3 regions of the Anoxybacillus sp. B2M1 genome follow, and region 3 is predicted to be linked to each of the others. Evidence: predicted binding sites of a transcription regulator. Region 3 holds the regulator's gene; each other region holds the start of a gene.

Region 1 (3,285 bases), 1.9 Mb from region 3:
AGCTATTACGGTAATTTGGATTGGAAGGGCGTCTAGCCTGGAAACGGGCTAGATGATGACTGGGTGAATTGCTGGGAAGCCCTAAAGCCTTCCTTGCCACAACGAAGCTGGAAACGGCAGGCGTGAAGGTGCAAAAAAAGGAAGGATGCAACAATGGGCAATCAGCAGCCAAGCTCCTGTCTCGAAAGAGTGGAGAAGGTTCAACGACTAGGGCGTACCACCTAAGGCCATTGGCTATGGTGATGAGGTCCGTAGGGGAGGCGGATGCCGAACCGAAGTGCCCGGCCCCTCACTAGCGATTAGCTGGCGGGTGAAGAGATAGTCTACACAACGGTCGAAAGACGTTGAGGCATGGCAAGCCAACCAACAACCACAAGGAGTATTGCAATTGCTCCGTTAATTTGCAAACAGCGATGGGCCTTAGAATTGTTTCTAAGGCCTTTTTAATATTTATATATCGTACCTTTGTATTTCTCTCCATTTATAGACAATGGACCAGTAACTTCTTTGCAGGGCGCTGGCAATTTCTTTAATGCTCATCCCGTTCTGTTTCATCTGTTTGATTAGTTTTATTTCTTCAGAGGAGTAGGGTTTGTAGCGTTCGGAGCTGCTAACTACAATGTCAAAGTTCGGATATTTATGCTTCCATTTCATACTTTCTAATTTTAGCCGCTCATTCCAATTGGTTTTGTAATGCATGGATGGACAAGTGTTTGTTACGTTGAAAATAATATGTAAGAATAGAAATGTATCTTTTACACACGTTGTTTTTAAAATCATACCTTGTCCATCTTTACGTTGGCTTAGTTGGAAAGCGATATGGAAGTGTTTAAGAATATGCCGCTGCAATTGTTGCAGTTCATTGTGTGAATAACATTGCAAATACAAGTAAATGTGAGGGGTAAGATAAATGCGTTTTTTTCGCTTGTTTACCCGAGAAGAAATACAAAGCGAACCATCATCCATATATAATACGGCAAGAAAATGAGGTAAAGTACAGTACGAAAGTAAGGAAAGCGGTATCTGTTTTGTACCATCCTCCCGATAAAAATGCGGGTACAGAGATGTAAATAGTGGCATAGAACGGGAACGGACGCATTGGCTTTTAGGAGTAATATAAAGAAATTCATTGAAAAACGATATTTTCCATTTTCGATATTCTTCTTGCTGGATTCCAAAATGTTCACGATAGCTATGATTTTTTCTTCGGCTGTTCCGATAAATTTTGGTGATTTCTCCATCTCCCATAATGCTTGCGACTAATATGTTTTGTTGTATAGGCGTTAATTGTAGGAAATCTTTCATTGAGATCTTCCCTTCCAACGAGCGTGTTTTTATGTATTATAACATATGTTCGCCTCTTTATTTCCATCGTTTATCTTTATAAATTTATAGCAGTAAGTGGAGACGCGGTGGTCATATAGGAGCAGAAGTTGCATCTTGTATCATCATTCGCATTCAAATGTGTAAAATCATATGATCATGAAGTCGTTTAGAGTTTTTATTCAATATAGGTATCATTTTCGACAAATAATAATTTTTATACTATTGGTTGATGTATGGGGCGCCTCTATAATTAACAACACGGGCTTAGGTTTACAAGAGAAAGTTGGATGTGGCTATAGCGGTTCACATGGATGAAAATCGTTTGGAATAAAAGCGGCTCTTATATTATCGAAAGAATGTCAATAGGCGTCAGTTAAATTCTAGCGATTGGGCGATGATGTATTAACAAAAGGGGATAAATGGCCGATATTATAATTGAGGTGCTAATTTATGAACAATGGGATGAAAGAGTATTCAATTATAGAGGAAATCGCCAAGAGCGGGCATCGCATTCATAGGATAAACAATTATTATTTGCACAGCAAATATGACCCGATACGCGAAGCTGCCCGATTTGCCGACCAGCATTACAAAAAGCATCATTTGCATATTTTATTTGGTATTGGGTCGGGGCATATTGCAAAAGCTTTAAGTGAAAAAATGAGTGAAGATGAGTTTTTAATCGTGATTGAACCATTAGATCAACTGATGGAAGAACAAATGAATAGTGAGTTAAAGCAGACAGCGATGATAGGGCTAAAACATGTAGATAACTTTCAACAGTTGTGTGACACGCTTTTAATGGAGCGGTTTAACTATCGAGTACAAGTTATTTGTTCGCCTAATTATGATAGACTGTTTCCAAATGAGTATAAAAAAGTATTAAGCATAATCAAAGATTTAATATACGTACAAAAAGTAAACGAAAACACTATTAGAAAATTTTCGAAGGAATGGCAGAGAAATTTTATTTTAAATTTATTTTATGCTTTTGATGACATTCCTTTGAAAGAGTTAAAAGGATATTTCAATGCTCCAGTGGTAGTGGCTTCTGGTGGTCCGTCATTAACCAAACAAATCTTGTTGCTGAAAAAAGTAAGGAATCACGTACTTTTAATTTCGTCAGGCTCTACTATCAATACGCTTCTTAAACATAATATTGAACCTGATTTTGTTGTAACAATAGATGGCCACATAAATAACTATAAACACTTTGAATCGATAGAATTTAAAAAAACGAAAATAATTTATTCTTTATCACATCATGAGAAAATTTTGGAGAAATTAAATCAGAGATCGTTCTTTTTTGTTTCAAGCGTTCATCAAACTTTAGAACTCTACGCAAAAAAATTATTAAATCAAGAAGTATCAGGTATTTTAGGAGGAGCTTCTGTAGCTGCTTTTGCGTTAAGTATAGCTTATATGATTTCTTCGGGACCTGTTGCTCTTATTGGTCAAGATTTGGCTTATACAGATAACAAAACACATGCGGAACATAATAAAAACTTCAGAAAAATTGATGAAGCTTATATTAAAGAAAGAGGAGTGTTTTATACAGAAGGATATGATGGTGGCCAAGTATTAACTGATTATGCTTTCTTCACAATGAAACACAATTTCGAAAAATTACTTCAAACTTTCCCACAGCCTGAAAGGATCTATAATTCAACAGAAGGCGGAGTTAAACTGGACGGATATCAACAAATTTCATTTCAAGAGTTTTGCGACAGATATGTAGATACAAGCAAAAATGTACCTATATTTGATATGGATTCATATCCGCATAAAGATATTCCAGAATGGCAAGAGTTTTTAATGAGAATTGAAGATGAAATAAAACTACATGATAAGGTAAAATGTCTTGTTGACGAGGCAGTCCTGTTGTTAAAAAGAAATGTTTTTGATACAGTGTTTGATGCTAAAATTTTAAAGAAGCTAGATAAAATTGATGAACAGTTA
Region 2 (3,285 bases), 1.3 Mb from region 3:
TCAGGGCTCGGGGTTGGTATGTATGGACAGGCCATGGCGCTCTCATTGAGAAGAGATGTAGCGGCTCTCTACGCTTCTTTTATCGCGAAAGCGGGAGCCTATGCGGAGGATGGAGTGAATTTAATGATTGAGCGCGGATGGCTTGAACAACCGCCTCACTTCCTTGATCGCGAACGGCTTGTAGTGGAGTCGAAATAAAAACACTGATTTCTTGAGTGAGTGTCAGACCGTTGTTAAATGCTTTCATCCTGCGTCACTGGCCGCATTCGTCTGCTCATGAATTTCTTTTGTTCGATTTTTGTCTTTGTTCGGCTGCGTTTCTTGTCTGCCGGGCGTTTTCCGCTTAGGCTGATGTGGAACACCATAAATAGAGGATGAGAATGGTTGTAGACAAATCTCATTTTTGACTTTGTCTACAACCGGACACTCACTTCTTGAGTGAGTGTTTTTTATGGATAAAATTTTCTTAAAAGGTGAAACTATAAATAGCTTTCATTATTTACCGAGAAAGAGGGGAAGACAATGAAGCTTTTGATGGCTTGCTTGGCTATCGCGATTTCATTTATAAGTTCCTCAGCTGCCTTCGCTAAAGCGCCGGCCACTCAAATGACGATTTTGTTAGAACGAATATACGTGGACGGAGAAGTGAGTGAAGAAATTAAACAAGAAACGATTACATCGATGAAGGATATATGGAAAAAGTATGAAGGCTGGCAGCTTGTCAATCTTGATGATGAACAAATTGTGTTCCAGAAAATGGTTCAAGATATTTCACCTTTGTCAAAAGCGAATGGATATTTTGGCTTAACAAAGGATGGAACTTTATCTATTTTTGAAGGCAAGCCAGGAAAATCATCACGCGTGATTCAATCGTTTTTCCAGCTCGATATAAAAAAGCTAGAAAGCCATCAACAAGAACGGCTGAAAAAAGGTATTCGCGTGATTTCGAAAGATCGTTATAAAGAGGTCATTGAAGCCTATCGGCCATTTGCCGTTACTCAGTAAAAGACTTATCCAGACGATAAGTCTTTTTGTTTTGCAAAAGAGGAATATACATTCGTTTTTTTATTATCATATGGTACAATGAGAAACAGTACGGATAAGGGAAGGGGAAAAACGTTGATTGAGTTTGTTCGCGGATACATTGAGTATGTTTGTCCAGAATATATTGTCATTGAAACGGCCGGAGTTGGCTATCAAATTTTCACGCCAAACCCATTTTCGTTTCGGCCCAGTCATGATACAATCGTGACGGTCTATACATATCAATATGTGCGCGAAGACCTCATGGCTCTTTATGGGTTTCGGACGCGCGAAGAACGAACGCTATTTGCGAAACTGCTTCAAGTTTCCGGCATTGGCCCGAAAGGAGGGCTTGCTATTTTAGCCTCAGGAGATGTACGTCAGCTCGTGCAGGCGATTGAAGAGGAAAACGAAGCCTTTTTGTGCAAATTTCCGACCATCGGCAAAAAAACAGCGCGACAAATGATTCTTGATTTAAAAGGGAAACTGCAGGGAGTCATTCTAGGAGCGACGAACGACTTATTTACAAGCTGGGAGGATGAAAAGCAGGAGAATGCCTTTGACGAGGCGCTTGAAGTGCTAAAGGCTCTCGGCTATGCAGATCGTGAAATTCAAAAGGTGGCGCCTGCTCTAAAAAAGGAACCGATGTCTACCGATCAATATGTGAAGCGAGCGCTGCAATTACTATTAAAATAGGAGGGAAGGACGATGGAAGAGCGTCTTGTTGCCAGCGATGCCTCCAGCGAGGATGTATCGCTTGAATACAGCCTCCGCCCGCAACGCTTGCAGGAATATATCGGACAAGAGAAAGTAAAAGAAAATTTACAAGTTTTTATTGAAGCGGCAAAGCTGCGTGGCGAAACGTTGGATCATGTGCTTTTATACGGACCGCCCGGACTTGGAAAAACAACGCTGGCCGCCATTATCGCAAACGAAATGGGGGGGAACTTGCGCACCACCACTGGACCGGCGGTCGAACGCCCCGGAGACCTGGCGGCGATCTTAACTTCTCTTCAACCTGGAGATGTATTATTTATCGATGAAATTCATCGCCTTCACCGCTCGATTGAAGAAGTGCTGTATCCAGCTATGGAGGATTACTGCCTAGATATCGTTATTGGCAAAGGACAAACGGCTCGTTCGGTGCGTATTGACTTGCCGCCATTCACGCTTGTGGGCGCAACGACACGAGCTGGTGCTCTTTCTGCACCGCTCCGGGATCGCTTTGGTGTGCTCAGTCGGCTGGAATATTATGAGCCGGAGCAGCTTGCGCAAATTATCAAACGAACAGCAGATATTCTGGAAGTTAGGATTGACGAGGCGGCTGCTGTTGAGATCGCGCGTTGTTCGCGCGGCACTCCGCGCATTGCCAATCGCTTGTTGCGCAGAGTCAGAGATTTTGCCCAAGTAAAAGGCAACGGAGTGATTACACATGCCTTATCAACAGAAGCGCTGGAGTTGCTGCAAGTTGACCGTTTAGGATTGGATCATATTGATCATAAATTATTAAGAGCGATGATGGAAAAATTTCGCGGAGGTCCTGTCGGTGTAGATACGCTTGCGGCCACCATTGGTGAAGAAGCGCAAACAATTGAAGATGTATATGAGCCGTATTTGCTGCAAATCGGCTTTTTGCAGCGGACTCCTCGCGGGCGCATCGTCACTCATCGCGCCTATGAGCATTTTGGAATGGAGGTGCCAAAATCATGAGCAGTCTTCCTAAAATGATCATGATGATCGGAGCCATTTTGATTGTTGTGGGGTTTCTGATGCAATTTATTAAGCTGGGCAGGCTTCCTGGCGATATTGTCATCCAAAAGGGGAATACAACATTTTACTTTCCAGTTGTGACTTCTATTATTTTAAGTGTAGTGCTTTCGCTTGTGTTTTATTTTATCGGTCGATTTCGTTAACAACAATAGAAATGGGTGAACGCGATGAAAATAGATTTATTTGATTTTCATTTACCGGAGGAATTAATTGCACAAACACCGCTTGCGAACCGAGAAGCATCGAGATTGCTTATGCTCAATAAAAATACAGGAGAAACGAAACATCATGAAACCTTTCGAGCGATTTTATCGTATTTGAATGAAGGGGATTGTCTCGTATTAAATGATACAAGAGTATTGCCGGCGCGCCTTTATGGAGAAAAATCAGATACGGGCGCAAAAATTGAAGTGCTTTTATTAAAGCAAGTGGAAGGAGACCGTTGGGAAACGCTCGTGAAGCCAGCGAAGCGCGTGAAAGAAGGAACAAGCA
Region 3 (3,285 bases):
ATAGACTTGATTTCGGTCTGTAGTTTTCATCCTGTCGGCAAAGCACGATATAAATAAAACTTAACGATTGAACCAATAGTATCTGTACCACGGTTAGAAGGCAAGTCCACAGGCTTGCCTTCTCTTTCTTCTCGTCATGTATCCGCGCGATGAAGGTCTGAACAAACTCTATTTTATGGTTCTGTGTTCTTGGGTTCAGGCCTTTGTCGCTCCATCTCAGTCATGTTTTTCGGTTTTCTGGATACAGCTATAAGAGAAATAATAAATCCGATTCCTAAGATAGCAGATAGTGTCCATGCGAAAAATTCAATAGATAACATGGCCTGATGCCCTCCTTTTTTGATGTTATGTAAATGATATGCAGAGATATGGATTCGCATGATTATGGTGATGAGGAATCAAAAAAGAACAAGAAAAAGAAATGCTTTCCTTGAATTTAGATTATTAGCCATATACCCTAAGGGAATAGTCTCATTTAAAGAGAAAAACTAGGAAAGAAGTTCGATGAGGTTTAAAGGAATTACGATTCATCCTGTATATAAGTGCTGAATGGTTTCGGCATTGGGTCCATTTGCGAATGATCGAAATCCAACGAAAAGATGGAATAGACGCCCCATTCAAAAGCAGAATTTGTTTTTCGCCGGTTCGAGACAAGTCCGTGACTTGCCTCGGTCATAGCAGCTGTAGTCTCTACAGTTACAACGTTAGTCACTATCATTTTATCTGTCAAGAACGATACGGATTATGATGTAGAGAAATGATTTGCTGTTCGTTCCTGTCTTTATGCAGCATCCGTCTTAAAATGGGCAAAAATGTACCGCTCAAATGAATTGCACAAAATGATGTCGCTTCCATCCATATAGACAAATAAGAGAACCTAGCGGATTTTAACAATGATCGAATAATGATCGCTACTTAAAACAAGGGTAGATAAGGTGAATTTCACTTTATCTACCCTTGTTTGTTATTGAATCATGCGATATACGCCGATCACTTTCCCGAGAATCGTAACATCGTTGACGATAATAGGCTCCATATGAGGGTTTTCTGGCTGTAGGCGAATGTGGCCTTGTTCTTTAAAAAAGCGCTTGACGGTTGCTTCGTTTTCTTCCGTCATAGCAACGACAATATCTCCGTTATTAGCTGACTGCTGCTGACGAACAATGACAAAATCTCCGTCTAAAATGCCTGCCTCAATCATACTATCGCCCATTATTTCAAGCATAAAAACATGGTCCTCTGCAGAAACGAAGCGTTCTGGGAGCGGAAAATAGTCCTCCACATTTTCGATAGCGGTTATTGGTTGCCCTGCCGTTACCTTTCCGATGACCGGAACATTGATCACATTGCTCGGCCGCATGAATGAGGCAAAATCCGGATCTAATATTTCAATCGCGCGAGGTTTAGTTGGATCACGGCGGATGTATCCTTTGCTTTCAAGCCGAGCTAAATGTCCATGCACCGTTGAGCTAGAGGCAAGTCCAACCGCTTCGCCAATCTCACGAACGGAAGGAGGATACCCTTTAGTTTTTACTTCTTTTTTGATGAAATCGAGAATTTGCTGTTGGCGTTTCGACAGTTTGGTCATGTTTCACACCTCTTACCCATCGTTTTTTTTATTATAACACGAGGAGAACAAAAAAACAAACATAAGTTCGAGAAAATGGTTGACGCAAACGAATGTTCTTAATATAATAGGTAAAAAAGCGAACAAACATTCTAAGAGGTGGGAGAAGATGAAAGTTACTCATTATCTCGTGTTTTCATGCTTGGTGTTTATGCTACTATCGGGTTTCGTGTATGCGAGCCATCCGATTCAAAAGGAGAAATATTTAAAAATTACGGTAGAATCCGGAGATACGCTTTGGGGAATAGCCAATGAATACAGATCTTCACATCAGCTTTCAACGAAAGAATTTATTGAATGGGTAATGAATGTAAACCATTTGCCAAATGAAAAAATTGCTGCGGGTGAAAAGCTAGTGATTCCCGTGTTAAAATCAAAGGCAGAAAAGAAGCTAGTCGTCAGTAAATAATAATGGAGATGATGGAATGAAAGCGATTATTTATTGTCGGGTGAGCACAAACAAAGAGGAACAAGAAACATCACTGCAACGGCAGAAGGAGGAGCTTGAGCAGCTCGCCGAAACATATCGTTTTCAAGTCGTTAAGGTCATTGAAGAGCGGGCAAGCGGTTATGAGATTGAGCGAGACGGGATACTGGAGCTTTTAGAAGCGCTGAAAGAGGATAAAATCGAAGCCGTTCTCATCCAAGATGAAACGAGGCTTGGACGAGGAAATGCAAGAATTGCCTTATTGCATTGTATTCAAAAAGAAGGAGCCAAGCTGTATACGGTGTGCCATCATGGAGAACTACAGCTATCAGAAGCTGATTCCATGGTACTAAGTATCCTCAGCATCGTAGAGGAGTATCAGCGCAAAATACATAACTTAAAAATCAAGCGCGGGATGCAAAAAGCCGTTGAACGTGGATATCGGCCAGAACGAAATTTGAAAAATATAGGTGAACATGCCGGAAGAGATCGCCTTGAGCTACCAATTGAAGAGATTATCCGTCTGCGCAGGAACGGACTGACCTTTGCTGAAATTGCGGCGACTTTGCGCGGATTTGGATATGATGTGTCGAAAGCGACTGTCCATCGCCGCTATCAGGAATATGAGCGGAAAAGTCAGTCAACATAGTTGTCAAGGATCCATTTCTCTAGTAAGATGGGGGCATAATATTTTTCGAAATAGGTGGAATGAAACGATGATCTCAAAACAAAAAATCGCTCGCATTAATGAATTAGCGAAAAAGGCAAAGACAAGCGGGTTGACAGAAGCGGAGAAAAAAGAGCAAGAGCAGCTTCGCAAGGAGTATCTTCAAGCATTTCGCCAAGCGGTAACGGATACTCTGCATTCTGTAAAAATTATTGATCCAAATGGAAAAGATGTGACGCCCAAAAAATTGAAGGAAAGTCAAAAAAATCGGTTGCATTAAGAGAAGGAAGCATTCTCATCAGTCAAAGATTCTTGATTTTTTGAAGAAACGTTGTACATTTTTTCTTACTTTCTATATGATAGAAATGGATAAAACGCTACGAAACGAAAGGATGAGCAAAAAATGGCACAAACGATTGATCAATTGGCCATCACGACAATCCGAACGTTGTCGATTGATGCAATTGAAAAAGCGAATTCCGGGCATCCAGGCATGCCGATGGGCGCTGCGCCGATGGCCTATACGCTTTGGACCAAATTCATGAATCATAATCCAAGCAATCC

What was found. The regulator LexA, encoded in region 3, represses DNA repair genes until DNA is damaged. The targets are predictions, from matches to a motif close to CGAACATATGTTCG.
Region 1: a site for LexA is predicted at 1,344-1,357, ahead of GFC28_RS14600 (DNA endonuclease). Genes of this name have one in related genera too.
Region 2: a site for LexA is predicted at 1,047-1,060, ahead of ruvA (Holliday junction branch migration protein RuvA). Genes of this name have one in related genera too.

Annotation. Positions count from the first base shown of each region.
Region 1 covers NZ_CP015435.1:3,004,306-3,007,590, forward strand. The annotation lists gene GFC28_RS14590 (flagellin N-terminal helical domain-containing protein) at 1-14, shown strand, start outside; gene GFC28_RS14600 (DNA endonuclease) at 451-1,305, opposite strand; gene GFC28_RS14605 (motility associated factor glycosyltransferase family protein) at 1,777-3,285, shown strand, end outside.
Region 2 covers NZ_CP015435.1:3,576,098-3,579,382, forward strand. The annotation lists gene GFC28_RS17335 (DUF3231 family protein) at 1-198, shown strand, start outside; gene GFC28_RS17340 (intercompartmental signaling factor BofC) at 523-1,005, shown strand; gene ruvA (Holliday junction branch migration protein RuvA) at 1,120-1,719, shown strand; gene ruvB (Holliday junction branch migration DNA helicase RuvB) at 1,732-2,733, shown strand; gene GFC28_RS17355 (DUF2905 domain-containing protein) at 2,730-2,936, shown strand; gene queA (tRNA preQ1(34) S-adenosylmethionine ribosyltransferase-isomerase QueA) at 2,961-3,285, shown strand, end outside.
Region 3 covers NZ_CP015435.1:1,101,893-1,105,177, reverse strand. The annotation lists gene lexA (transcriptional repressor LexA) at 965-1,588, opposite strand; gene yneA (cell division suppressor protein YneA) at 1,737-2,036, shown strand; gene GFC28_RS05280 (YneB family resolvase-like protein) at 2,053-2,703, shown strand; gene GFC28_RS05275 (DUF896 domain-containing protein) at 2,771-3,001, shown strand; gene tkt (transketolase) at 3,125-3,285, shown strand, end outside.